Linked DNA regions of Phreatobacter oligotrophus. The protein of the gene in region 1 interacts with the protein of each later gene in a pairwise test. Links are inferred from orthologs where the notes say so. Each region holds a gene or a part of one and is shown on either strand. Other genes may lie near its edges.

Region 1 (14,003 bases):
GCCCGCTGCCCATCGCCCCGGTGCGCTCGCGAAACCGCACCGCCCGCGCCATCGAGCACGACTGGCATTGCTCGGCCTGCGACCACGACTGGACCACCACCGATGCGGTGAGCGTCGTCGCCGGCCCGCGCTATCCCGTCGGCACGATGGTCAAGCTCGTCATCCCCTATGGCTCGCGCCGGCCGCCGGCCGCGCCCTTCGAGGTCATCGCCCTGCGCCCCTCCGAGAATGGCGGGATGCAGTATCGCATCCGCAGCCCCGACGAGAGCTTCGAGCGCATCGCCAGCGAGGGCGAGCTGGAGCCGGTTCCCGGCCGGGGCGCCTGAGCCATGGGCGCCTGTCCCGCGACCCTGCGCAGCCTCGCCCTGCTCGCCGCCCTCGCCGCCGCTGATCCTCTCCCTGCGCTGGCCGACGACCTGCCGGCGCGCGCCGCCACCTCCGAGGAGGTGCGGATGATCGCCCTGGCGCTGAAGGCGGAGGGCTTTGCGCCCTGCACCACGCTGGCGCTGGCCGATGGCCGCTGGTCCTGCCGCACCACCAATGCGGCGGGCCAGGCGATGGACCTGTCGCTGAGCAATCTCGACTTCGCGGTGACGCGCCGGACGCGCGTCCCGTAGGGCGAGGCGCACAGACGTGCTGTCACGGGGCCTTCGGGCCCCGTTTTGCGTGGGGGGCGCGGGGCAGCTTGTCCCAATGGCGGCCGAGCTCCAGCAGATAGGAGAGGCGACAAGCCATGAGCTCGCCGTCCCCGGGCCAGGCCCCGGTCCCATAGAGCCGGCTGGCGCAGGTATCGGCGAGCCGGCAGGAGCGGGCGCGGCGGCAGGCCTTGCGGCGGCAGAGGCGATGCGCGCCCTCGGCGCTGTGGAGATGACGGCGCACGGCGCGCTGCTCGTCGGGGGTCATGGGCTCCTCCTGGAGGTTCTCACGGGCAGGCGCAGGAAACCCTCTCCCCTCGTGGGAAAGGGTGCCCGCGCCAGCGGGCGGGTGAGGGGGACGGGCCGCGGCGTCGGCCCGGCGAGGCGCAAATCCCACCTCTCCCCGGCGGGGAGAGGTCGGCCGCAGGCCGGGAGAGGGGGCTTGGCCGGCCCCGCGAAGGCTCCCCCTCTCCCGCCGCGCTGCGCGCGTCGACCTCCCCCCGCCGGGGGGAGGTGAGGCGGCCTGCCGGGTCTGCCGTTCTGATCCTGAAGTCGGTGCCATCCCTCCGCCCAAGCCTCTCCGGTCCCGCGCCTTGAAGGCCGGGGTTTGCCCGTCTCAGGTCCCCGCGCTCCCGTCGGAAGCGCGAGGGGTGAAGCGCCGTCAGGCGCGGAGGCGAACGCGCCTCCTGGCCCCGCAGGTCACCCCGCGGGCCCGGACTTCGATGCCGAAGCCCGCCGGCTCGCGTGGAATTCGTTGGGTGGCCCGGATCAAGCATCCGGGTGGTGGCCCGGATAAAGCATCCGGCCTTACCCCAGGAAACGACCCCCACGCGAGCCGGCGCGCCTCACGGCGCTTCACCGCGGCTTTTGTCGTCATCCGGGCCGCGCGTCCGGGGCGAGCGGTTCAGGAGGGCGGGGCCAGTGAGCCATGGGCTCGCCCCTGCCGCCTCCCGGGCCGACCGACGGGGGAGGCCTGGGCTCCCGACGGTCCGTGCCGGACGGACAAGGCGGTTGCCCGCCTCCCCGCCCCCGGCGAGGCTGACGCCCCGCCGGTCCTGCTCGCCCGCCTAGCGATGCTCCTCGCGCAACGGTCACCCCCGGCGCGGCAGCGCCTCAGGGGCCCGAAGGGGCGGTGCTCCCGGCGACGCCCCCGCGCGCGGGCTGGTGACCCGCGGCGCGACGGAACCGCCCCTCCGCCCCATCGCCCGCACCACCGGACGATGCCTCGACGAGGCAGAAGGTGCGGGAAGCATGCGGCAGGTTTGGCGGGTGGGGATAAGTTTGCGGGGCGCGGGAGGGCGGCGGCGCGGAAAGGCGCGGGAGGTCAGGGGGTTGGGCGGAGGGGGAGGATGGGAGGGGGGCGGAGTTATCCCCTGAAGCGTCTGCCGGGTTGCACCTCGCGAAGTGCGCCCTTCGAGGCTCGCCGCCGGACGATGTCGACGCATCGCCGGGGCTCGCACCTCAGGATGAGGTCGGTTGCGTCTTGCGTGGCGGTGTCCGGCTGGGCGGGCGTCATGCGAGACACCCACCTCATCATCCTAAGCCCACGGCGATGCCCGCACCGACGATCCCGGGGATCGGCATGGTGTCAGGCATCCTCCATCTCATTGAGAGCGAGCACACGAGGTCTATGCAACCGCTGCGAGCGCGCTATATTGTTCACGGAAGCGAGATCGCAGAAGAAGAGCAGTCCGAGCGCTGGAGGGGGGGGATGACGGGGTCGCCTAAAGATGCCCAGAAGGCTGTACCGCCACCGACGGACGCCGCAAAAAAGGCGGTAAAGGTGCCAAAGGCCGACATCCCAGATGGCCTTTGCTACGTCAATGCGCCAAACCAATTGAAGTCGGTTCTTGATAAAATCATCGAGGCTTCAAGGCCCGACAAGTTGACGATTGATTACGTTGGAGATGTTTGGGGCTTTAAAAGCAGCAGCTTTCGTGCTGTTCTAGCTGTATTGAAGCGCGTTGGCTTTACCGAAACCGATGGTAGGCCCACTGATACCTATTCGAAATTCCGTACGGAAAACAATCGCAGTGAAGCAGCACTCGCTGCTCTTAGAAATGGGTTTCCCGATATATTCAAACGTCGCGAGTTCGCTCAGCACCTATCGGAGAAGGATATTGCGGACATCGTGGTGGACATAACCGGGCGAGAGCGGAGCGACCCAACCTTGCGAGCCATTGTTGGTACGTTCCGGACGTTCGCGGGATATGTCGCCAAATCCGATGAAAGTAGAACTACTGCGAAGAATTCAGACGATCGCGCAGAAAAAACGGATCTTGGGGGCGTGCTAGCGCCCCCAAACGATAGGGGGAACAGCAGCATAGGACTGTCCTATCAGATCAACATTATCTTACCTGAGACAACAAATATTGAGGTATTCAATTCTATATTTTGCAGCATTCGTGAAAATCTCCTGAGATAAACGATGATCGAAAAACTCAGGAGCTTTCTACTTAACAATGCCGTACTTCAAATTGAAGTCGACAGGCTCAATTCCACGCACTCCCACTCAAGAGAGCGGCTATCTCGTGAAGTGAAAACCGATCCATTACTGCAGCCATACATCCCTCAGATCAATGCAAAGATAAGAGACCGAGCAGCCGAAATGGCTGCATACTATGAAATATTCTATATGCTTGAGAACGATATACGATCTCTTATATCGCAGACACTAAGCGAAGAGAGGGGCGAAAACTGGTGGGACGCTTGCGTTCCAGAAGCCGTAAAACTGTCAGCTAACAACAACAAAACGCGGGAACGGGACGCGGGAGTATCACTTCGATCGACTGACCCGCTTGATTATATCACATTCGGAGAGCTTGGAGAAATAATAAAGGCGAATTTCGACATATTTGGTCCTATAATTAACAGTAAAAAGGGTCTGGAAAAGGTGATGTCGTCTCTAAACTTGCTGCGAGGAACAATTGCCCACTGCGGTGTATTGTCGGAGGATGAAATCCTGCGACTCAAATTGGCTCTTCGGGATTGGTACCGACTGATGCAGTGACAACATAGTCACTGTTTCACCCCCTCCACCCCTTCCCCGGCTTGCCCCCGCCCTTTTTCCTCACCTCGGCGCCCATCGGCACCTCGCGGTCCGTCCCCGGCCCCATGGCATCCAACCCGGGCTTAGCGGCCCGTGACGGCGGCAAATTCCCCCGCGAGCCATACTTCTTCGCCCCCCTGAACCCGCCGGTGCGGTCCTCCACCGCCTCCTGCCGGGCCAGCGGGTCGTCGGCGATGGCGAGTTCGGTCTCGCGCAGGCGCTTGAGCTCGTCGCGCAGGCGCGCGGCCTCCTCGAAGCGCAGGTCGGCGGCGGCCTCGCGCATCCGCTTCTCCAGGTCGCCGATGACCGCCTGCATGTTGTGGCCGACCGCCGCGCCCTGCCTGGCGAGGCCGGCATCCACGGTGACGTGGTCCTTCTCGTAGACGCTGTCGAGGATCTGGGCGATCTGCCGCTTGATGGTCTGCGGGGTGATGCCGTTGGCCTCGTTCCAGGCCATCTGCTTCTCGCGGCGGCGGTTGGTCTCGGCGATGGCGCGTTCGAGGCTGCCGGTCATGGTGTCGGCATAGAGCAGCACGCGGCCGTCGACGTTGCGGGCAGCGCGGCCGATGGTCTGGATCAGGGAGGTCTCCGAGCGCAGGAAGCCTTCCTTGTCGGCATCGAGGATGGCGACCAGCGCACATTCCGGGATGTCGAGGCCCTCGCGCAGCAGGTTGATGCCGACGAGGCAGTCGAAGGCGCCGAGGCGCAGGTCGCGCAGGATCTCGATGCGCTCGATCGTGTCGATGTCGGAATGCATGTAGCGCACGCGCACGCCCTGCTCGTGCAGGTACTCGGTGAGGTCCTCGGCCATGCGCTTCGTCAGCACGGTGACGAGGGAGCGATAGCCGGCGGCGGCGGTGGCCTTCACCTCGCCGATGAGGTCGTCGACCTGGGTGCGGGCGGGGCGGATGATGCAGGGCGGGTCGATGAGGCCGGTGGGGCGGATGACCTGTTCGGAGAAGGTGCCGCCGGTCTGTTCCAGCTCCCAGCCGCCGGGGGTGGCCGAGACATGGACGGTCTGCGGCCGCATGGCCTCCCATTCCTCGAAGCGCAGGGGGCGGTTGTCCATGCAGGAGGGCAGGCGGAAGCCGTATTCCGCGAGGGTGGCCTTGCGGCGGAAGTCGCCGCGATACATGGCGCCGATCTGCGGGATGGTGACGTGGCTCTCGTCGACGAAGACGAGGGCGTTGTCGGGGACATATTCGAAGAGGGTCGGCGGCGGCTCGCCGGGGCGGCGGCCGGTGAGCCAGCGGGAATAGTTCTCGATGCCCGCGCAGGAGCCGGTGGCCTCCATCATCTCGAGGTCGAAGCGGGTGCGCTGCTCCAGCCGCTGCGCCTCCAGCAGGCGGCCGGCGCGGTTCAGCTCCTCCAGCCGCCAGTTCAGCTCCTCCTTGATGCCGGAAATGGCCTGGACGAGGGTCGGGCGCGGCGTGACATAGTGGGAATTGGCATAGACCTTCACGAAGCCGAGGTCGGCATTCTTCTGGCCGGTGAGCGGGTCGAATTCGTGGATGGACTCGACCTCGTCGCCGAAGAGGTTGATGCGCCAGGCGCGGTCCTCGAGGTGGGCGGGGAAGAGCTCGATCGTGTCGCCGCGCACCCGGAACGTGCCGCGGGAGAAGTCCATCTGCGTGCGCTTGTACTGGAGCGCGATGAGGTCGGCGATGAGCTGGCGCTGGTCGAGCCGCTCGCCGACCTTCACGCCGAAGGTCATGGCCGTGTAGGTCTCGACCGAGCCGATGCCGTAGATGCAGGAGACCGAGGCGACGATGATGACGTCGTCGCGCTCAAGCAGCGCGCGGGTGGCCGAGTGGCGCATCCGGTCGATCTGCTCGTTGATGGAGGATTCCTTCTCGATATAGGTGTCCGAGCGGGGAACGTAGGCCTCCGGCTGGTAATAGTCGTAGTAGGAGACGAAATACTCCACCGCATTGTTGGGGAAGAAGCTCTTGAACTCGCCGTAGAGCTGGGCGGCGAGCGTCTTGTTCGGCGCCAGCACGATGGCGGGCCGCTGGGTCTCGTTGATGATCTGCGCGGCAGTGAAGGTCTTGCCCGAGCCGGTGACGCCGAGCAGGACCTGGTCGCGCTCGCCGGCGCGCAGGCCGCTGACGAGCTCGGCGATGGCCTGGGGCTGGTCGCCGGCGGGCTTGAAGTCGGAGACGATCTCGAAGCGCTTGCCGCCCTCCCACTTCTCGGGCCGCGGCGGCTTGTGCGGCACCCAGACCTGGCCGTTGACCTCCGGGCGGCCCTCCTGGATCAGCCGCTCCAGCGCCTTGACCGTGGCGGTGACACCGGACTTGCCGACCTCCGCCTCGATGTCGAGAGCCTGGGCCTGTTCGACGCCGATGCCGAGGCGGTGGGCGAGCGCCTTGTCGGCGAGGCTCGCCTCGGCCTTGAAGGCGGCCTGCGGGGCCTCGGCGAAACCGGCATTCGGGCCGGTGCCGGAGCCGAGGCCGGCCGTGCCGCGGTTGATGGCGGGGTTGAGCAGCTCGGCCAGCGCCGGGCCGAGCGGCTGCAGCTCGGGCTTCGAGGCTTTCGAGTTCGGCGCCTTGGTTTTGGCCGCGCGGGCGGGCTTCGACGCGGCGGCGGGACCAGCGGACGGTTTGGGGCTTTTCGGCATGGCGGCAATATGGGCCCGCCGGCCGGCGGCGGAAAGGGCGAAGGCCGCCCTCCCGCCATGCTGCTGCCAGGGGTTGGCAGCGGGACGGCTGCGCGTCAGGCGGCGCGGCGCATCACGGCATCGCCGATCGGCAGGTCGAACCGCAGGCCGATGGCGCCGTCCCTGGCCCAGACGACCTGCGCACCCATCTCGGCGCCGTCCATGAAGCGCAGGGTGACGCGCTGGCCCTCGGGGAGCGTCGGAACGTCCTGCACCCGTGCGCCGGTCTCGGAGATGTCGGCGAGCCGCGCCTTCATGCTGCGGCCGTCGCTCAGAACGAGGACGGCCTGGGTGCTGCGGCGGCGCACCGCGCTGCGACGGTCCTTCACGTCCCGGGCGAGGTCGGCGAGGAAGGTGTCGACGCCGCCGATGAGGCGGCGGGTGGCGTCCGACAGCAGCTCGCCCGCCCCGGCGACGCGGCGCGCCTCGGCATTGGTCTCGTCGATGACCACGGTGACATCGGTGATGGCCCGCAGCACGGCGCCCGATCCCTCGGAGGCGCGGCTGATGGCGGCGGCGATCTCCTGGGTGGCCGCCGTCTGCTCCTCCACCGCGGCGGCGATGGAGGTGGTGAGGTCGCCGATCTCGGCCACCGTGCCGCCGATCCCGCGGATGGCCGAAACGGTGTTGCGGGTCGCCGCCTGGATCGCGCCGATCTGGGTGGCGATCTCGTCGGTGGCGCTGGAGGTCTGGCTGGCGAGAGCCTTGACCTCGGAGGCGACGATGGCGAAGCCGCGACCGGCCTCGCCGGCCCGCGCCGCCTCGATCGTGGCGTTGAGGGCGAGAAGGTTGGTCTGCTCGGCGATGGAGCGGATGATGTCGACGATGGTGCCGATCTTGCCGGCGAGGTCGGCAAGGCCGGAGACTTCGGCGTCGGTGGCCTGGGAGGCGTCCGTCGCCCGGCCGATGCAGGCGCTGGTGGTGTGGATGCGGCTGGAGATCTCGCTGATCGAGCTGATCAGCTCCTCGGCTGCCGCGGAGACGGACTGCATGTCGGTGGACGAGGCGCCTGAGGCGTCGCGGCCCCGTCCGGCCCTGTCGATCGCCTGTCCGGCGACACCTTCGAGCGAGGCGGCGGTGCGCTGCATGCCGACGATCTCGCCATCCACCGCCTTGACCACATCGGCGACGGAGAGGCGGAAGGCGGCGATCAGCTCCTCCAGCACCGACTGGCGGTGCAACTCGCGCTGGCGCTCGAGCTCGGCCTCCTGTTCCAGCCGTTCACGGGCGAGGGCATTGTCGCGGAAGACCTGCACCGCCCGTACCATGGCGCCGATCTCGTTGGTGCGGTCGGCGCCGTCCAGCTCGCCGGTCGTGTCGCCCTCCGCAAGGCGCTGCATGTGGGCGGTCAGGGACTGCAGCGGGTGGGTGATAGACCGCGCCGCGAGCCACGCCGCCACGGCGGCGAGCAGCGTGACCGCGAGGACGATGCCGCCGACCAGCACCAGCCGGCGGCGCGCCTCCTCCGCAGCACTGGCGATGACCGCGGTGAGGTCCTGGCTGAACGCGTCCTCGATGGCCTTCATGGCGTCGATCCGGCCCGTCGAGACGCGGAACCATTCCAGCGGATCCATACCCTCACCGCCGTTCAGCGCGGCGCGCGCCGCGAGCGCCCGCAGCCGCCCGACCGCCTCGCCCTGTGGCGACTGGCCGAGTTCGGCGATCCGGCGGGCCTGCTCGGTGCTGCCATAGCGCCGGGCGACGGCGAGATAGCTGTCCTGGATCGCGGCCAGCTCCGCGAAGCGCTGGAAGCGGTCCCGCGCAAAGCCGGTCGCCGAGAAGGCGCCGGCGCCGGTGGCGCGTTCGAGGCCGGCCGCCTCCTTGGCGCGCAGCACGCTGGCATAGACGACGACGGCCCGCGCCGTCGGGCCGACGCGGCCATGGCGGGCAAGGGATTCCACGGGGGCAAGGAAGCCATCGATGATGGCGGTGTAGCGGGCGAGGGCCGCATCGGGCGCGATGGACCGGGCATCGACCGCCTGGCGCAGGGCCGAGAGATCGTCGATCCGCGCCAGCGCCTCGCGGGCGGTCGACGCTCCCTCGCCCATCTCGGCGACGGCGGCGGTGACAGCGCCGCGCAGCGCGCCGAGTGCGAGATCCACCTTGGACAGCTGTGCGGCGCGCGCCTCGACGGCGGCGCGGTTCTGCGGATTGCGCAGAACGGTGTTGGTGAGACCGCGCTCCGTCTGCAATTCGTGCACGACCGCGCCGAATTGCGGGCCGGACGCGGCGACCGAGGCCATCTGGCGAGCAGCGCCGGCCTCCTGCCAGCTCTCCCAGACAATATCGCCGCCGAAGCCGATGGCAGCGAGCAGCGGAACGATCACGGCAAAGGCGATGCGGCGCCCGATGGACGCATTGCGCAGGAACATCATGGTTGCGGACCCCCGAATCTCACAACCGATGTTCGTTGTTTCTGGCTAATATTACATTAACGGAATGTTTTAATCGCAACTATCGATGATCGCCGCGCAGGTGTCGCCGCGAAGGATCAAGGCCGCGCCTGGGCCAGTCCCGCATTGGCGCCGCCGACCGGTCGCCGGGTTCTGCCGAATGCTGGATCGCGATCGCGCCAGCGAAACCGTCAGCCGGCCGCGAGGTCGCGGATACGGCTGAAATCCTCGCGATAGAGGCGGAAACCTTCCTCCCGCGCCGCCGGATCGGGCTGGCGCAGCAGCGACGAGGGGTGGACGGTAAGGTATCCTGGCCTCTCGCCGAAGCGGAAGGGTCAGCGATTGCGGCCGACGGGCACGGCGTGGCCGGTGAGGGCGAGCGCCGCGGTGGCGCCCAGCGCCACGACGAACCCGGGACGGACGAGGTCGAGCTCCCGTTCCAGCCACCAGCGATAATGCTTCACCTCGCCGGCGGTCGGTGATTCATGGATGCGGCGGGAGCCGCGGCGGACGAACTTGAAGTGCTTCACCGCATTGGTGAGATAGACGTCGGCCCGGTCGATGCCCGCCTCCTCCAGCGCGCGGTCGAGGAGCTGGCCGGCAGGACCGACAAAGGGGCGGCCCTGGAGATCCTCCTGGTCGCCGGGCTGCTCGCCGACAAAGGCGATGGCCGCGCCGACGGGACCCTCCCCCAGCACGGCGCGGGTGGCGCCCGGCACCAGCGGCCCGGAGGCGGCGATGATGCGGTTCAGCTCGTCCAGCGAGCGGGGCGCCTGGTCCTGCATGGCGGCGACGGCCTTGTCGGGATTGCGCTTCACGGGCATGGCGGGCTCCCTGTCCATCATGTCCCCAACGCGCGAGGTCGCGGCGCGCACCAGGGCGGGGATGGCCGCCGTCTCCGGCATGTTGCGCCAGTACTTCTTCGGCATCTCCGCCCGCATGGCCGTGGTGTTCAACCGGGCCGGGTTGAAAGTGCTCTCGTAATAGTCGCGCCAGCCCTCCTCGAAGCCGTCGCCGGTCGGCGCCTCGTCGCGCGTCGCGGGCGGGCCGTAATGCAGCGCACCGCCGGTCCAGCGGACCCGGCCCCCGGGGGTCAGGATGGTCCAGTCGAGCGAGCCGAAGCGGTTGCGGAAGAAGGGCGCCGCCGCAGCGAGGATGTGGTTGTCCGGCTCGAACCAGGCGATGTAGCGCTCGCCCTCCGCCGTCTCGACGCGGCGGAAGCGGACGAAGGCGTGCATCTTGTGGAGGTCGCGGCGGATGGCCTTGGCCATCATGGCGAGGCGGTGGACCAGCGGGTCGCTCATCACCTCCAAGAGCGCCTTCTCGCCGTGGGTGAGCCGCCAGATGAGGCGGTAGAGCAGCGCCCAGCGCTCGGGATCGCGATGGCAGGCGACGAGCTGGACGAGATCGGCGGCGGCGCGCGGCAGACTGAGTGGCTCGCCCTCCGGCAGGACCGGCGCGCCGAAGAGATCGGCCGCCTCGCCCGATGTGAACACCACGGCCTCCGGCGGCACGCCGCCCGCAACGAGGCTGCGCGCGGCGGCGCGGAAGCCGTCGAGATCGGCGCCCGCGCCGAGGCGGACCTGCACGAGGGACGACCGAGCCATATCCCTGACCTCGCGGCCCATTGGCGTCAGCCGAACAGTTCGAGCTGCGCCGGCTTCGGCGCGATGCGGGCGCGCAGGTCCTGCCGGTCGATCAGCCGCGTCGGCCGGTGGTCGGGCGTCACCAGGAAGGGCCGGGCGCGCTTCAGGCCAGGCGTCAGCCGCGCCAGATCGTCGAGCCGGAGCGTCGTGTGGCGGCGGGCGGCGATGATGCGGTCCACCACGCGGGTGCCGAGGCCCGGCACGCGCAGCAGCAACTCGCGGTCGGCCGTGTTGACGTCGACGGGAAAGCGCTCGCGATGCTTCAGCGCCCAGGCGAGCTTGGGATCGATGTCGAGGTCCAGCATGCCGGCATCGCCCCCGGCTGCCACCTCGTCCACCGAGAAGCCGTAGAAGCGCAGCAGCCAGTCGGCCTGGTAGAGCCGGTGTTCGCGCTGCAGCGGCGGGGCCTTCAGGGGGAGGACCCGGCTCGGCTCGGGGATGGGGCTGAAGGCGGAGTAATAGACGCGACGGAGCTTGTAACTGCGATAGAGCCCGTCGCTGGTGCGCAGCACGCCCTCATCCGTCGTGGCGTCGGCGCCGACGATCATCTGGGTGCTCTGGCCGGCGGGCGAGAAGCGGCGCTTCTCCGCCTTGGCCTCGGTGATGCGCTCGTGCATCTGGCCCATGGCGGCGCGGATCGTGCGGCCGTTCTTCTCCGGCGCGAGGGTTTCGAGGCTCTGCTGGCTCGGCAGTTCCAGATTGATGGACAGGCGGTCGGCCCACAGGCCCGCCTGCTCGATCAGCCAGGGACTCGCCTCGGGGATGGTCTTGAGATGAATGTAGCCGGCAAATCGGTGGTCGCGGCGGAGCTTCTTCGCCACCTCGATCATCTCCTCCATCGTGTGGTCGGGCGTCTTGACGATGCCGGAGGAGAGGAACAGGCCCTCGATGTAGTTGCGCTTGTAGAAGTTCACCGTCAGGTCGACGACCTCCTGCACCGTGAAGCGCGCCCGCCGGACGTTCGAGGAGCGGCGGTTGATGCAGTAGGCGCATTCGTAGAGGCAATAATTGGTGAGCAGGATCTTCAGCAGCGAGATGCAACGCCCGTCCGGCGTATAGGCATGGCAGATGCCCGAGCCGGTGGTGGAGCCGAGGCCCTTGGTGCCGCCCGAGCGTTTGGGCGCGCCGGATGAGGCGCAGGAGGCGTCGTATTTGGCGGCATCGGCGAGGATCCGCAGCTTCTTCGACAGGGTCTCGTCCATCCGCATCCCCGGCTTTCCGTTCCTTATATGTTCTCTTTGTCCCGCCGGATCAATGCCGCCCTGCCGAAAGGCCGCTACCGCACGGCGCTGGAGCGTGGCACCCATCGCGGGCCCGTTCCCAGACCATCGGACTTGCCATGACCCGCCCGATCGACCGCCGCCATGCCCTCGGCCTCATCGCCGCCGCCGCGCCTGCCCTCGCCGGCACCGCCCGCGCCCAGGTCGACTATCCGAACCGTCCGGTGACGGTGATCGTGCCGCAGGCGGCCGGCGGGGCGAACGACATCATCGGCCGCATCCTCGCGGAGAAGCTGTCGGAGGTGATGGGCCAGCGCTTCGTCGTCGAGAACCGCGCCGGCGCCGGCGGCAATCTCGGCTCGCAGGCGGCTGCCCGCTCCACGCCGGACGGCTACACGCTGCTCGTCACCATCTCCGCCAGCCAGGCCATCAACCCGGCCCTCTACGCCCGCACGGGCTTCGACCCGGTGAAGGATTTCGCGCCCGTCTCGCTGCTCGGCACGGTGCCGAACGTGCTTCTCGTCCATCCGGGTTTCGAGGCGAGGTCGGTGGCGGACCTCATCCGCATGGCGAAGGAGAAGCCGGGCTTCTACCACTATGCCTCGGCCGGCAACGGCACGCTGAACCATCTGGTCGGCGAGATGCTGAAGTCGCGCGCCGGGATCGACCTCAAGCACATCCCCTATCGCGGCATCGCCCCGGCGCTGACCGACGTGATCGCCGGCCATGTGCCGATCACCTTCGCCAACCTGCCGGCGGCGATCAGCCAGATCCAGGCGGGCACGGTGCGGGCGCTCGGCGTGTCGACGCTGAAGCGCAACAGCTTCGTGCCGCAGGTCCCCACCATCGCCGAGACGGTGCCGGGCTTCGACGCCGAGCTGTGGATCGCGCTCTATGCGGTGGCCGGCACGCCGCAGCCCATCGTCGACAGGCTGGTGGCGGCCACCCACCGGGCGCTGGCCGACGAGCAGGTGAAGGCAAAGTTCGCCCAGCAGGGGGCGGAGGTGGTGACCTCCACCCCGGCCGAGCTTGCGGCGCGGCTCGACGCCGACCTCAAGGTATGGGCGGAGATCGTGAAGACCTCGGGTGCGAAGATCGAGTGAGGGGAGAGCCGGTTCTGTCGCCCTGCAAGACCGAAGTGCGTCATGCAGGGCTTGTCCGCGGAGGCGACGCACGAGGCCGGGCATGACGGAGAGGGCAACGTCCCACCTCTCCCCGGCGGGGAGAGGTCGCCGAGCGCAGCGAGGCGGGTGAGGGGGAGCCTTCGCGGGAACGACCCACCCCCTCTCCCGGCCTGCGGCCGACCTCTCCCCGCCGGGGAGAGGTGGCGGTGGAGCCCTTTCCGAAAGTCGCGGCCGACTGAGTTCCCTGAACCGTCATGCCCGTGCTCGGCCCGGGCATCCAGGAATTCCCTTGCCCGCGCCGTGTTCAAGTCGTGGATGCCCGGCACGGGGCCGGGCATGACGGGAGGTGTTTCCGGCGCTGGATGGCCGGGCCAGGAGCCCGTCTAGCCCCCCCCACCCCTCAGTTCGTGATCCGGATGCCGGCGCGCTCGATGACCGGCTTCCAGCGGTCGCGCTCGCGGGCGATCATGGCCCTGACCTCGTCCGGGCTGGAACCGACCGCCTCGAAGCCGGCGCCGCGCAGGCGCTCCAGCGCCGCCGGGTCCTTCATGGCGGCGGCCGCGGCGCGGTGGATCTCGGCGACGGTGGCGGCGGGGGTTGCCGCCGGCACCATCAGCACGAACCAGGAGGCGATGGTGAGGTCCGGCATGCCGGCCTCGCGGGCGGTCGGCACGTCGGGGAGCATGGGCGAGCGCGTCTCGCCGGTCTGGACGATGGCGCGAATGCCGCCGGAGCGGATCTGCGCCGACGCCAGCGGCACCGAGAGGAAGGCGCCGGCGGTCTGGCCGCGGGCGATGTCGCCGATGCCGTCGGCCACGGCGCGGTAGTGGACAGGCTCGCCCTTGAAGCCGGCGCTCTGGGCGAAGAGCTCGGCGGCGATATGGGCGGGGCTGGTGACGCCAAACGTGCCGAGCAGGGTGCGGTCGGCCTTCTTCGCCGCCTCGACGAAGGCGGCCATGGTGGCAGGTCCGCCCTGGGCCGGCACGGCGAAGGCGAAGGTGGTGCGGGCCACCTCGCTCACATAGGTGAAGTCCCGGGCGGGATCATAGGGGAGCGTGGCGAAGGCGAAGGGCGCGATGGCGACCGAGCCGACCTCGCCGAGAAGGACGGTGGCGCCATCCGCCGCGGCGCGGGCAACGCGGGCCGAGGCGACCTGGCCGCCGGCGCCCGGCACGTTCTCGACGACGACGGAGGCATTGCCGGCGCGCTGCATGGCCTCGGCGAGGATGCGGGCGAGCGTGTCCGGCGCGGTGCCGGCGGCAAAGCCGGAGACGAGG
Region 2 (14,278 bases), on another replicon or contig:
GCAGGATCGCCATGGAGATGATGCGATCGTCCTCGGCGAGCGTGATGCCGCGCACGCCCATGGAGTCGCGGCCCTTGAAGACGCGCACCTCCGGCACGGCGAAGCGGATGCATTGGCCGAGCGCGGTGGTCAGCAGCACGTCGTCCGCCTCGGTGCAGACCGCGACGTCGACAATGCCCTCGCCCTCGTCGAGCTTCATGGCGATCTTGCCGCCGCGATTGACCTGCACGAAGTCCGACAGCTTGTTGCGCCGGACCGTGCCACGGGTGGTCGCGAACATGGCGTCGAGCTCGCCCCAGGTGGCCTCGTCCTCAGGCAGCGGCAGCACGGTGGTGATGCGCTCGTCCGGCTCCAGCGGGAGGATGTTGACGAAGGCCTTGCCGCGCGCCTGGGGCGCGGCCAGCGGCAGGCGCCAGACCTTCATCTTGTAGACCTGGCCCTTCGAGGAGAAGAACAGGATCGGCGTGTGGGTGTTGGCGACGAAGAGGCGGGTGACGAAATCCTCGTCCTTCGTCTGCATGCCGGAGCGGCCCTTGCCGCCGCGGCGCTGCGCCCGGTAGGTCGAGAGCGGCACGCGCTTGACGTAGCCGGCATGGGAGACGGTGACGACCATGTCCTCGCGGGCGATCAGATCCTCATCGTCGAACTCACCGATGCCGTCGACGATCTCGGTGCGCCGGGGCGTGGCGAACTCGTCGCGCACCGACTTCAGCTCGTTGGTGATGATCTCGAGGATGCGGGCGCGCGAGCGCAGGATGTCGAGATAATCGGTGATCTCGTCGGCCAGCGTCTTCAGCTCGTCGCCAATCTCGTCGCGGCCGAGGGCGGTGAGGCGGCGCAGCGGCAGGTCGAGGATGGCGCGGGCCTGCGTCTCCGACAGGCGGTAGGTGCCATCGGCGTTGATGGGATGGCGCGGATCATCGACCAGCTGGATCAGCGAGGCAATGTCGCGGGCGTCCCAGTCGCGGCCCATGAGGGCCTCGCGGGCGGAGGCCGGGTCGGCGGATGTCCGGATGATGCGGATCATCTCGTCGATATTCGCCACGGCTATGGCAAGGCCGCACAGGACATGGGCGCGGTCGCGCGCCTTGCCGAGCAGGAACTTGGTGCGGCGGGAGACGACCTCCTCGCGGAAGGCGATGAAGGTGACGAGCAGGTCCTTGAGGTTCATCACCTCGGGACGGCCGCCGTTCAGCGCCACGAAATTGCAGCCGAAGCTCTGCTGCAGGGCAGTGAAGCGGAAGAGCTGGTTGAGCACCACGTCGGCGACGGCGTCGCGCTTCAGCTCGATGACGACGCGCATGCCCTCGCGGTCGCTCTCGTCGCGGAATTCGGAGATGCCCTCGACCTTCTTCTCGCGCACCAGTTCGGCGAGGCGCTCCAGCATCTGCGCCTTGTTCACCTGATACGGGATCTCGGTGACGATGATCGCCTCGCGCTCCTTGCGCAGCGTCTCGATCGAGGTGCGGGCGCGCATGACCACCGAACCACGGCCGGTGAGATAGGCCTGGCGGATGCCGGCGCGGCCGAGGATGAGGCCGGCGGTCGGAAAATCCGGCCCCGGCACATAGTCCATCAGCTCCTCGATCTCGATCTCGGGCTTCTCGATCGTGGCGATGCAGGCATCGATGATCTCGCCGAGATTGTGCGGCGGGATGTTCGTGGCCATGCCGACGGCGATGCCGCCGCCGCCATTCACCAGCAAGTTGGGGAACTTGGCCGGGAGAACCTTCGGCTCGCGCTCGGAATTGTCGTAGTTGTCCTGGAAATCGACCGTCTGCTTGTCGAGGTCGGAGACCAGCTCGCCGGCGATCTTCTCGAGGCGCACCTCGGTGTAACGCATGGCCGCCGGAGGATCGCCGTCGACCGAGCCGAAATTGCCCTGCCCGTCGATGAGCTCGACGCGCATGGAGAAGTCCTGCGCCATGCGGACGAGGGCGTCGTAGACCGACTGGTCGCCGTGCGGATGGTACTTACCGATGACGTCGCCGACGACGCGGGCCGACTTGCGATAGGGCTTGTTCCACTCGTAGCCGTTCTCGTGCATCGAGTAGAGGATGCGGCGGTGGACCGGCTTCAGGCCGTCGCGGGCATCGGGCAGCGCACGGCTGACGATGACGCTCATCGCATAGTCAAGATAGGACCGCCGCATCTCGTCCGTGATCGAGACGGGGCGAATTTCGGTCGGGTCGGTGGGCGTGGCGCCCGCCGGCGTCTTGTCGTCGTCTTCGGCCAAGAGAACTCTTCCGATGGGGCGGATGGAGGCCATCCGCGGGACCCGGACCTTCTATCCGATTCCGCTCGGGATAACCAACCCCGGCGGCGATTTCAGGGCACCAGATAGCGCCCTGTTTTCAATGGGTTGGAAAGGTTCCTGTCAGCCCTGTGGACGACGCGGGTCTCGCGGGGTCACAATCTCCCGGAAACAGCGGCAGAACAGGGTCCCGATGACGCTCGAATTCCTCACCGGCGCCCTCGTCACCATGTTCGTGATCGTCGAGCCGATCGCGCTTGTGCCGATCTTCCTGGCGGTCACCCAGGGCTTCTCCGCCGCGCAGCGCCAGCAGGTCGCCTGGCGCGCCTGCCTGATCGCCTTCCTGATCCTTGCCGCCTGCGCTTTCTTCGGCGACTGGCTCCTGCGGATGCTCGGCATTTCCCTGCCGGCCTTCCGGATCGCCGGCGGCCTCCTGGTGTTCTGGATCGCCTTCGAGATGGTCTTCGGGCTGCGCGCCAGCCGCAAGAGCGAGACGGCCAAGGAGGCCATCGACAAGGAGCACATCGTCAACGTCGCCGCCTTCCCCATGGCGATCCCGCTGCTGGCGGGCCCCGGCGCCATCACCGCGACCCTGCTGCTCGCCGGTCAGGCCGCGGGCAGCACGGTGATGATGGCGACGCTGATCGGCGTGCTGGCGGTGGTGGTCTTCGTCGCCTGGATCTGCCTGTCCATGGCCGAGGGCATGAACAAGCTGCTGGGGACGCTGGGCAATGCCGTGGTGTCGCGGCTCCTCGGCATCATCCTCGCGGCGCTGGCCGTGCAGTTCGTCATCGATGGCATCAGGGCGGTGTTCCGCGGCTGACTTCAGCCGCCGAAGACCACCTGTCCCATGATGCGGTAGGGCAGCAGGGTGAAGAGCCCTGCCCCGGCCCAGCCCGCCGTCACACCCAGCATCCCCAGGCGATGGCCGCGCATGTTGCCGGTGCGGCGGGCGTGGATCGCATGGACGAGGGTTAGAAGCGTGATCACCGACAGGATGTGGATGAGGCTGAAGGGGCCGAACAGCCGGATGCCGTGGATCCAGAACGAGGACACGGCGGTGATCGCCATCAGGATCACCCAGGCCCAGCCAACGCGCCGGTGCCAGACGCCACTCTTGCGGCGGCCCAGCTGGACGAGGGTCAGTGGTATTAGCGACAGGGCGGCGATGGCATGGAGCTGAATGGCCAGGGGGGCTGCGAGCAGCGGTGCGAGGGTCATGGTCCGTCTCCGTGGGCAATATGAATGCTATTTACATTCTCATTTTCTCATGTCAAGTTCATTTACATCGCTCATCCCAGGAGATTTCCCATGCTGATCCTGACCTCCGCACCCCTGTGGGTCTGGCCGCTCCTCGCCGTCCTCATCCTGGTCGGCTGGCGCTCGCGGCAGGAGCGCACCATCCCGCTGACCATCGTCTATCTGCTGCCGGCGATCGGCCTTCTCACCCTGCCCGCCCTGCTGGCCCTGCCGCATTCGGGCGCGGCGCTGGCGGCCCACGCACTCGCCTATGCTGCAGGCGCCGCGGTCGGCTACTGGTTGCAGGGGCGCTGGCTCCTGGCCAAGGGGCCGCGCCATGTGCGTCTTGGCGGGGAAAGCCTGACCCTGGTGCTGATGATGACCCTGTTCACCGCCAAGTTTGTCCACGGCACCATGACCGCAATCGCGCCTGCGGCGGTGTCGGGCTGGTCCTACGGCATGGCCTTCGGCGCCGTCACCGGCCTTGCCGCAGGCCTCTTTGGCGGCCGGGCGCTGTGGACCATCCTGGCGCCGCGGGTGGTGTGATGGTCACGGCCGGCTCATCAGCGGCAGGATGATCTCCAGCGCCTCGCGGGCGCGCTCTTCACGGGCGCGCTCGTCCGCCGCGCCCGCTCCCATGCGGAAATGGCCGAGCAGCGCCTGATAGGCGAAGCGGGCTCGGGCACCGGCCTCCGCCCCCGGCACGCCGATGGCGGCGAATAGCGCCTCGACATACGCGACGCGGCGTGCGTCGGTCTCGGCCACCACCGCCCCCACGCCCGCATCGCGCGCTGCCCAGTCGCGCATCGCCATTTCGAGGCGCCCGTCGGCGCGCAGGACCGTGGCGAACAGCGCCTTCAACCGGTCCGCCGGAGCGGTGGCCCGGGCCTCGACCCGGGTGATGATGTCGGCGGTTGCGGATGTCCGCCACGCTTCGACCATCATGGCGAGCAGGTCGGCGCGATCGCGGAAGTGCCAGTAGAAGCTGCCCTTGGTGACCTTGAGGTCGGTCGCGAGCCGTTCGACGCGCACCGAGTCGAGCCCCTTGTCGGCGAGGGCCGCAAGACCCGCCGAAACCCAGGCCGAGCGATCAAGGCTGTCCTTCATGCGCATTCCATACGCTGCCGTATTGACGCGGGCAAGAGTCAGCCCTAGCGTATCCATACGCACCCGTATGGAGATGGTCATGAGCAGCGTCGCCCTTCTCACCGCCGCCGTTCTCACGGTCGCGATCAGCATCGTCCATTCCTGGATCGGCGAGAGGCGGCTGATCGGTCCGCTGCTCGCGATCGAACCGCGCGTCGGCGTTCTGAAGAGCGCCTTCCTGCGGCAGGTGCTGCGCCACGCCTGGCACATCACCTCGCTCGCCTGGACCGGGATGGCTGTGGTTCTGGCGGCGCTTGCCCTGGCCCCGCAGGGTGAAGCCGGCCGGATCGCGATCATCGGGATCGGCGTCACCTTCGTGCTCCACGGGGTTGCGATCCTCGCCCTCAGCCGCGGCCGTCACATCGCCTGGCCGGTCTTCCTCGCCGTCGGGGCGCTCTGCTTCCTTGCCGTGCGCTAGTCCGCCGAACGCAGCGCCAGCCATTCCGGCCTGAGGATCGACATCAGCGCCTGGTCAACGCGCGTCCCATCCGCCCGGCGCACGACCTCGCGCAGAATGCCCTCCTCGACGAAGCCGAGGCTCGCATAGACATGGCGGGCACGGGTGTTGGCGGTGAAGACCTCGAGGCAGAGGCGATGGCAGGCCGTTTCCCGAAAGACCCAGTCGAGCAGGGACGCCAGGAAGACCCGCCCGAGCCCCCTGCCCGGCGCGACCATGGCGATGCGCTGAAGCCCGACATTGCCGTGGGGATCGGTCAGGTCGCGCAGGATGGCGAAGCCGACCGGCTCGCCCTCCGCCAGCGCGATCAGATAGGCGAAATCCTCGGAGGCCATGGCGGCGCCATGGCGATCGGCGCTCCAGCGACCGATGAAGCTCTCATGCTCCGGCAGGCGCTCGGTGGCCATGACGAAGCCGAGATCGTCGGCGGTCGCCCGCCTCAGGGCGACCGTCACCGGCACATCGCTCATCGCGGCAGGCGTCAGAACGGGATCTCGTCATCGTCCATGCGGCGGCCGCCCGCAGGCGCAGCGGACCGCCGCGGCGCTTCCTGTCGCCCCCCGGAGCCACCCATGGAGCCGCGGCCCTCGACCTGGCCGCCGCCGAAACCGCCGCCCGAGGCGCCAAAGCCCTCGTCGGCATAGTCGCCGCCGCCCCCGCCGCCACCGCGGCCGTCGAGCAGGGTCATCTCGCCGCGATAGCGCTGCAGGACAACCTCGGTCGAATATTTCTCGACGCCGGACTGGTCGGTCCATTTGCGCGTCTGAAGCTGGCCCTCGACATAGACCTTCGAGCCCTTCTTCAGGTACTGCTCGGCGACGCGGACCAGGTTCTCGTTGAAGATCACCACCTGGTGCCACTCGGTGCGCTCCTTGCGCTCGCCGGAGGCCTTGTCCCGCCAGGTTTCGGTGGTGGCGAGGCGCAGGTTGCAGACCTGCTCGCCGTTGTTGAGGCGACGAACCTCGGGGTCGCGCCCCAGATTGCCGATCAGGATGACCTTGTTGACGCTGCCTGCCATCGTCGCTCTCCCTTTCCCCGCGGCCTGAGGCCCGGGGCGCCTTGCGCTCACGAGGTGCGAGGCTTCCCACGTTCGGCGCGATGCGTCACCGCGTCCCGACGGAAAACCCTCGGATATCCCCAACCACCCGCTCCGTGATCGGCCAGCGGTCATTCGTTCTATATTTGTTCTTGTCTTTGCCCGCAAGGTCCGTCAGGTTCCGCACCCGAGGTCCCCAACGCGACGATTCTGGTGCACGGCACACATCCCGTGACGGCACAGGTCTGGTTTTCCACTTCGAGCGTTTCTACCTTTGGACGGAGGGAGCGGCCGGCATCCTGCTGCCATGCCCCTGCCGCCGTCCCGTTTAAGCGTCACCCTTTCCCGCGCGCCTGCCGCCGCCCGTGAGCCCGTTGCGATGAGCGATCTGTTCGACAAGTTCAGCGACGACGTCCGCCGCCCGGACTCCCGCTTCATTTCGGTGCGCGGCGCGCGCGAGCACAATCTGAAGAACGTCGACCTGACGATTCCGCGCGACTCGCTGGTGGTGTTCACCGGCCTGTCCGGCTCGGGCAAGTCGTCGCTCGCCTTCGACACGATCTATGCCGAGGGCCAGCGCCGCTATGTCGAGAGCCTCTCGGCCTATGCGCGGCAGTTCCTCGAGATGATGCAGAAGCCGGATGTCGACCAGATCGACGGCCTGTCGCCGGCCATCTCCATCGAGCAGAAGACGACCTCCAAGAACCCGCGCTCGACGGTCGGCACGGTCACCGAGATCTACGACTACATGCGCCTGCTCTGGGCCCGCGTCGGCGTGCCCTATTCGCCGGCCACCGGTCTGCCGATCGAGAGCCAGACGGTCAGCCAGATGGTCGACAAGACCCTCGCCCTGCCCGAGGGCTCGCGCCTCTACCTGCTCGCCCCGGCCGTGCGCGGCCGCAAGGGCGAGTACCGCAAGGAACTGGCGGACTGGCAGAAGAAGGGCTTCCAGCGCGTCAAGATCAACGGCGCCTTCTACGAGATCGCCGATGCCCCGGCCCTCGACAAGAAGCTGAAGCACGACATCGACGTGGTGGTGGACCGCATCGTCGTGCGGCCGGACATGGCCACACGCCTCGCCGACAGTTTCGAGACGGCGCTGAAGCTCGCCGACGGCATCGCCGTGATCGAGTTCGCCGACAGCAAGACCGAGGGTGGCGAGCCGCTGCGCCTGCTCTTCTCGGAAAAATTCGCCTGCCCCGTCTCGGGCTTCACCATCTCCGAGGTCGAGCCGCGGCTGTTCTCGTTCAACAACCCCTTCGGCGCCTGCCCGGCCTGCGACGGCCTCGGCGTCGAGCAGACGATCGACCCGGACCTCGTCATCCCCGACAAGGACCTGTCGCTGCGCAAGGGCGCCATCGCCCCCTGGGCCCGGTCCACCTCGCCCTTCTACACCCAGACACTCGACGCCCTGTCGAAGCACTACGGCTTCTCGCTCACCGCGCCCTGGCACAAGCTGCCGGAGGTCGCGAAGAAGGCCATCCTCTTCGGCACCGGCGAGGAGACCGTCACCTTCCGCTATGACGACGGCCTCAGGTCCTACGAGACGACCAAGACCTTCGAGGGCGTGGTGCGGAACCTCGAGCGGCGGCTGAAGGAGACCGAGAGCGACTGGGCGCGCGAGGAAATCTCCCGCTTCGTCTCGGCTGTCCCGTGCAAGGCCTGCAACGGCTTCCGCCTGAAGCCGGAGGCGCTCGCCGTGAAGGTCGGCGCTGTCCACATCGGCGAGGTCTCGCAGATGTCGGTGCGCGGCGCGCGCGCATGGTTCGACGAGTTGCCCGGCCGCCTGACGGCCAAGCAGAACGAGATCGCCACGCGCATCCTCAAGGAGATCCGCGAGCGGCTGCATTTCCTCGTCGATGTCGGCCTGGACTACCTGACCCTCGGCCGCAATTCCGGCACGCTGTCGGGCGGCGAGAGCCAGCGCATCCGCCTCGCCAGCCAGATCGGCTCGGGCCTCACCGGCGTGCTCTACGTGCTGGACGAGCCCTCCATCGGCCTGCACCAGCGCGACAACGAGCGCCTGCTCGGGACCCTCAAGCGCCTGCGCAATCTCGGCAACACCGTCATCGTCGTCGAGCATGACGAGGACGCGATCCTCCAGGCCGACTACGTCGTCGATGTCGGCCCCGGCGCCGGCATCCATGGCGGTCGGATCGTGTCGCAGGGCACGCCGGCCGAGATCATGGCCGATCCCGCCTCCCTCACCGGCAAGTACCTCACCGGCGAGATGGGCGTGCCGCTGCCGAAGCGACGCAAGCCGCAGAAGGGCCGGGCGCTCAAGGTCGTCGGCGCCCGCGGCAACAATCTCAAGAATGTCACGGTGGACATCCCGCTGGGGCTCTTCACCTGCATCACCGGCGTCTCCGGCGGCGGAAAATCGACCCTGCTGCTCGACACGCTCTACCAGGCCATCGCCCGCAAGCTGAACGGGGCGAGCGAGGCCCCTGCCCCGCATGACCGCATCGAGGGCATCGAGCATCTCGACAAGGTCATCGACATCGACCAGTCGCCCATCGGTCGCACGCCGCGCTCGAACCCGGCGACCTATACCGGCGCCTTCACGCCGATCCGCGAATGGTTCGCGGGCCTCCCCGAGGCCAAGGCGCGCGGCTACGAGCCCGGGCGCTTCTCCTTCAACGTCAAGGGCGGCCGCTGCGAGGCCTGCCAGGGCGACGGCGTCATCAAGATCGAGATGCACTTCCTGCCCGACGTCTACGTCACCTGCGACGTCTGCAAGGGCAAGCGCTACAACCGCGAGACGCTTGAGGTGGTGTTCAAGGGCAAGTCGATCGCCGACGTGCTCGACATGACCGTCGACGAGGGCGTCGAGTTCTTCAAGGCGGTGCCGCGGGTGCGCGACATCCTGAAGACCCTGTCGGAGGTCGGCCTCGGCTACATCCATATCGGCCAGCAGGCGACGACGCTCTCGGGCGGCGAGGCGCAGCGCGTCAAGCTGTCGAAGGAGCTGTCGCGCCGCTCGACCGGGCGGACCCTCTACATTCTCGACGAGCCGACGACCGGCCTGCACTTCCACGACGTGGCGAAGCTCCTCGAAGTGCTGCACGAGCTGGTGGCGCAGGGCAATTCCGTTGTGGTCATCGAGCACAATCTTGAGGTCATCAAGACCGCCGACTGGATCATCGACATGGGCCCGGAGGGTGGCGACGGCGGCGGCGAAGTGGTGGCCGAGGGGCCGCCCGAGGTCATCGCCCGCGAGAAGCGCAGCCATACCGGCCGGTTCCTCGCCGAGGTTCTGGAGCGCCGGCCGATCAAGGTGAAGCGCGAGGCGGCGGAGTGATAGGATCCCCGGCGGGACGTCACGCGTCCCGTCGCCAGGACCCATGATGACAGACCTCGAATTGGCGCAGCGTCTCGGCATTGCCATCGCCATCGGGGCGCTGGTCGGCGCCGAGCGGCACTGGCGCGACCGCGACGAGAGCGATGGCCAGCGCACGGCGGGACTGCGCACCTTCACGCTGATCGGCGGACTTGGCGGGCTGTCGGCCGCGCTGGACCAGGCGCTGGGCGCGCAGGGCCTGCGCGGATTGCTCCTCGCCGCCATGTTCCTTGGCCTCTCCGCGGTGTTCGGCCTGTTCCAGTATCGCGAACAGGTCGCCGAGGGACGCTTCTCCGTCACCTCGGTCGCCGCGGCGATGGTCCCCTTCGCACTCGGCGCCTTGGCCGTGATCGGTGATCTCCGGATCGCCGGGGCGGGCGGCGTCATCCTCGTCTGCATCCTGGCGGCCCGGGAGGGGCTTCACCGCTTCGTCGAGGCGCTCACCTTCGCGGAACTGCGGGCGGCCATCGTGCTGCTGGCCATGACCTTCGTCATCCTGCCGCTCGTGCCGAATGACCCCATCGGCCCCTTCGGCGGGGTCTCGCCGGCGCGGATCTGGACGCTCGCCATCCTGCTCGCGGCCATCTCCTTCGTGGGCTATGTCGCGGTGAAGCTGCTCGGCGAACGGCACGGCGAGCTCGTGGCCGGAGCGGTCGGCGGGCTTCTCTCCTCGACGGCTGCGACCATCACCAATGCCCGCCACGCCGCCGAAGGCGGAGATGCGCCGCGCCTCGCGGCCGGAGCGCTGGCGGCCGGTGTCGTCTCGTATGTCCGGACCGGCCTGATCATCGCGACACTGGCGCCAGCGGCCCTGCCGCTGGTGGGCCCGGCCCTTGGCGCCGGTGCGCTGGTCGCCGCAGGAGCCGCGCTCATCCTGGCGCGCCGGGACACCGGCGACCATGCCGAGGCCGCCGCCACCAATCCTTTCGATCTCTGGCGGGTCATCCAGCTGGCCGTCCTGCTCAGCGCCATCGCCTTCGCCACGCGCGCGGGAGCAGCCTGGTTCGGCGATGCGGGCGTCTTCGCGGTCTCCGCCCTCTCCGGCCTTGCCGACGTGGACGCGCCGGTGATCACCGCGGCGGGGCTTGCCGGCCATGGCCTGACCGTCGAGGCCGCCGCCCGCGCCATGCTGATCGCCGTCGCGGCCAACACCCTGGCCAAGGCGGCTTACGGACTGGCGCTGGGGTCGGGACGTTTCGGGGCGATCTTCGCCGGGGTCTCGGGCCTCGCGCTCGCGGCCGGCGCGGCGACCTTCATCGCCTTGGCGATGCTTGGTTAATCGCCGTTAACGCCCCATGTGCCCAAGGCATAGCTGCGGTGCACAATTTCTCATCTCGCAACTGCAGCAAAATGACTATGTAAGCGTCAGATCGTTCGCGAACGAATGATCGTCTGTCCGTTCGAGGTTGTCCGCCATGCTGTACCTGCTCAACGCCCTGATCGCCCGCTTCAAGGCCCACATTGTCTACCTGCGCACCCGCGAGGAGCTGACCCAGCTCGATGACCGCGCCCTGGCCGACCTCGGCTTCCAGCGCGGCGAGATCGAGTACATCGCCCGCAAGGTTGCCGACGCCGCCTGACGATCAGGCGCGGCGATCCTGCCGCGCCCAGCGCCGGGCCCAGCGCCACATGGCCCATTGCCTGCGCCATTGCGGCAGGTCGGGGGCCGGCGCAAAGGGATCCGTATGCCGCGAGAGACGGTCGAGCCGCGGCCCGACTGTCGCAAGACCCACGAAGGCCGCCAGCGTCCGCCGATCGGCGCCGCTCATCGCCGCTTCGGCCGCCGCGAGATGGCGCCGCGCAAGGGCGATCGCCTCGTTCCGGACCAACCGCACAGCCTCCGGCTTCCGCCGCGCGACGATGTCCTCGCGCGTGACGCCCTGTGCCTCCAGCATCTCCGCAGGAAGCTGGACGCGTCCGGCGGCAGCCAGCGGCGCGAAGCTGCGCAACATCCCCGCCACCGCATAGGCGATGCCGGCATGGCCGGCGAGATCGGCCGAGCGGGGATCGTCGCCTCCGCAGAGGATCAGGGCGGCCATCTGCATCACGGCCGAACTCGTCTCGCCGCAATAGCCTTCGAGATCACCGACGGTCGGAAAGAGGTCGTCGTAGAGATCGGCGACCCGCGCATCGATCAAGGCGACAAGCGGGGCGACCGACAGGCGGTGGCGCTGCACCACGTCGAGGAGGGCGGCGGCCACGGGATGGGACTGGACGTCCCCCCGCCCCGCGCCTTCCAGCACATCGCGCCACCATTGCAGGCGGACCTCGCCGGGCAGCGCCTCGCGCACGCGCTCGCGCACCGAGGCCACTTCGAGGTTGAAGGCATAGAGCGCCAGAAGGTCGGCGCGCCTGTCTTCCGGCGCGAAGAGGCTGGCGAGCCAGCGGTCCTTGTCGCCCTCGCGCACGGCCGCGTCGCAATGGGCGAAGGCAGCAGTGAGAGCCTCGGGCCGGGGCGGAACGTCCATGCCGGTTCAATCCACCGCCATGAGGGCGGCAGCGACGCGGCGATTCTCGCCGAGCATGATGTTGTAGGTGCGCGCCGCGGCGCCGGTCGCCATGACCTCGAGGCCGATGCCGGCATCGCGCAGGATCCAGCGGATCGCATCATCAACCGGAATTGGGGTCGGGCCGGTGCCGAGCAGCAGCACATCGATGGCGGCCCGCTCGGCCACGGCCTTGTCGAAGCTCTCCACGCCGACATCCGTGAGCGACATGACTGGCCAGGCATGAATGCCCGAGGGCAGCGCCAGGATGGAGCCGCGATGGCTCATGTCGGCGAAGCGAAAGCCGCCTCGCCCATAGGCGTCGATGGCGAAGCGACCGGGGACGAAGCCGTCGTGGAGGACGCGGATCGGCTCGCCGCGGGCCACGTCAGGCCCGGGCCTTGGCCGCCGCGTCGCCCTCCTCCTCCGCCTGGCGCGTGGCGCCGAAGCCGCCGGTGCGCAGGCCGAGATAGATGAGGATGGGCGAGGCGATGAAGATCGACGAATAGGTGCCGATGATGACGCCGACCAGCATCGAGGCCGTGAAGCCCTGGATGACCTCGCCGCCGAAGAAAAACAGGCCGAGCAGCGCGAGGAAGGTCGTGGTGGCAGTGATGGTGGTGCGCGACAGGGTCGAGTTGATGGCGATGTCGAGCAGTTCGGCCACCGGCATCTTCTTGTGCTTGCGCATCATTTCGCGGATTCGGTCGAACACCACGACGGTGTCGTTGAGCGAATAGCCGATGATGGTCAGCACCGAGGCGATCGAGGTGATGTCGAAATCGGACTGGGTGAAGATGTAGAAGGCCATGATGGCCGTCACGTCGTGCAGCGTCGCGATCATCGCCGCCACGGCAAACTGCCATTCGAAGCGGAACCACAAGTAGATCAGCACGGCGAGGATCGAGAGGATCACGCCGATGACCGACATCTGGACGAGCTCGGCCGACACGGTCGGACCGACGACCTCCGTGCGGCGGATGTCGTAATCGGCCTCGATCAGGCCGGTGACGCGGCGCAAGGCCGCCTGCTGTCCCCGCTCGCCGCCGGGCTGCTCGCCATAGCGCAGCATGACGAGGTTGGGACCGCCAAACTCCTGCAGCTGGACGTCGCCGACATTGGCGGCCTGCAGGCGGGTGCGCAGCTCGCTGAGATTGGCGTTGCCCTGCTTCGTCTGAAGCTCGACGAGGGTGCCGCCCTTGAAATCGATGCCGATGTTCAGGCCGATCGTCAGGAAGCCGATGATGGTCGCAGCGGCGATGAAGGCCGAAATGCCGAAGGCAATCGGACGGAACCGCATGAAACCGAACTTGGTGTCGTCCGGGATGAGTCGGAGCAGGCGCACGGTCTTCAGTCTCCCTGCCGTCCGGTCACATCGGCACCCGCGCCGGCTTGAACCAGCGCAGCCACAGCACGACGAGGTAGCGCGTGAAGGTGATGGCGGTGAACATGGTGGTGACGATGCCGAGGCCGAGCGTCAGCGCGAAGCCCTTCACCGGGCCTGTTCCGAGGTAGAACAGGATGATGGAGGTGAGGAGCTGGGTGACGTTGGCATCCATGATGGTGCCCATGGCCTTGGTGAAGCCGCCATCGATCGAGGCGATGACGCTTCGGCCGGCGCGCGATTCCTCGCGGATGCGCTCGAAGATCAGCACGTTGGAGTCGACGGCCATGCCGACGGTCAGCACGATGCCGGCGATGCCGGGCAGCGTCAGCGTCGCGCCGATCAGGCTGAGCAGGCCGAACATCATGACGACGTTCACGATGACGGCGATGTTGGCGAAAAGGCCAAAAAGCCCATAGGTCGCAAAGATATAGACCAGCACGAAGATCGAGCCGATGATCGCGGCCCGGGTGCCCGAGGTGATCGAATCCTGGCCGAGCGAGGCGCCGACGGTGCGTTCCTCGACGACGGTAAGCGGAGCGGGCAGCGCGCCGGCGCGCAGCAGCAGGGCGAGGTTCGCCGAGCTCTCCGCCGTGAAGCGGCCGGAGATCTGGCCAGAACCACCGAGGATCGGCTCGCGGATGACCGGCGCCGAGATCACCTTGTTGTCGAGGACGATGGCGAAGGGCCGGTTGACGTTCTCGGTGGTGGTCTGGGCGAACTTGCGGCCGCCCGAGGCATTGAAGCGGAAGCTCACCACCCATTCCGCCTGCTGGGCGTTGAACGCGGCCTGGGCGTCGATCAGCTCCTCGCCCGAGACGATGACGCGGCGCTGGATCACGTAGGGGATCTGCTGGACGACGCGATTCCCCTCCTTGACCTCCTCATAGAGGATGGCGCTGTCGGCCGGCGGACGGCCCGAAATCGCCTGTTCCG

What was found.
Region 2: the proteins of uvrB (region 1) and uvrA interact in binary tests that used the Escherichia coli proteins (3 or more experiments, as listed by UniProt). The link is inferred for Phreatobacter oligotrophus from one-to-one orthologs.

What each region holds. Positions count from the first base shown.
Region 1 is NZ_PZZL01000002.1:660,631-674,633, forward strand. Bases 3,462-6,704 are described here. They hold uvrB (excinuclease ABC subunit UvrB), read right to left. Parts: upstream 6,305-6,704; coding sequence 3,662-6,304; downstream 3,462-3,661. Other genes in these bases: C8P69_RS23475 (Swt1 family HEPN domain-containing protein), read left to right, coding at 3,462-3,645; C8P69_RS07145 (methyl-accepting chemotaxis protein), read right to left, coding at 6,400-6,704. Also shown: C8P69_RS07125 (hypothetical protein), read left to right, coding at 1-326; C8P69_RS07130 (hypothetical protein), read left to right, coding at 330-617; C8P69_RS07135 (hypothetical protein), read right to left, coding at 640-903; C8P69_RS23470 (DUF5343 domain-containing protein), read left to right, coding at 2,188-3,060; more of C8P69_RS23475, read left to right, coding at 3,064-3,461; more of C8P69_RS07145, read right to left, coding at 6,705-8,718; C8P69_RS07155 (putative DNA modification/repair radical SAM protein), read right to left, coding at 10,370-11,584; C8P69_RS07160 (tripartite tricarboxylate transporter substrate binding protein), read left to right, coding at 11,722-12,705; C8P69_RS07165 (Bug family tripartite tricarboxylate transporter substrate binding protein), read right to left, coding at 13,127-14,003. UniProt on the Escherichia coli protein: The UvrABC repair system catalyzes the recognition and processing of DNA lesions. A damage recognition complex composed of 2 UvrA and 2 UvrB subunits scans DNA for abnormalities.
Region 2 is NZ_PZZL01000004.1:12,603-26,880, reverse strand. The notes cover bases 6,116-9,633. They hold uvrA (excinuclease ABC subunit UvrA), read left to right. Parts: upstream 6,116-6,511; coding sequence 6,512-9,433; downstream 9,434-9,633. Other genes in these bases: C8P69_RS09860 (MgtC/SapB family protein), read left to right, coding at 9,480-9,633. In the rest of the region: gyrA (DNA gyrase subunit A), read right to left, coding at 1-2,236; C8P69_RS09895 (MarC family protein), read left to right, coding at 2,448-3,077; C8P69_RS09890 (DUF2306 domain-containing protein), read right to left, coding at 3,080-3,475; C8P69_RS09885 (hypothetical protein), read left to right, coding at 3,566-4,039; C8P69_RS23855 (TetR/AcrR family transcriptional regulator), read right to left, coding at 4,043-4,600; C8P69_RS23850 (hypothetical protein), read left to right, coding at 4,680-5,057; C8P69_RS09875 (GNAT family N-acetyltransferase), read right to left, coding at 5,054-5,566; ssb (single-stranded DNA-binding protein), read right to left, coding at 5,578-6,114; more of C8P69_RS09860, read left to right, coding at 9,634-10,751; C8P69_RS09855 (DUF1127 domain-containing protein), read left to right, coding at 10,888-11,052; C8P69_RS09850 (phytoene/squalene synthase family protein), read right to left, coding at 11,056-11,940; C8P69_RS09845 (Mth938-like domain-containing protein), read right to left, coding at 11,947-12,345; protein translocase subunit SecF, read right to left, coding at 12,347-13,303; protein translocase subunit SecD, read right to left, coding at 13,329-14,278. UniProt on the Escherichia coli protein: The UvrABC repair system catalyzes the recognition and processing of DNA lesions. UvrA is an ATPase and a DNA-binding protein. A damage recognition complex composed of 2 UvrA and 2 UvrB subunits scans DNA for abnormalities.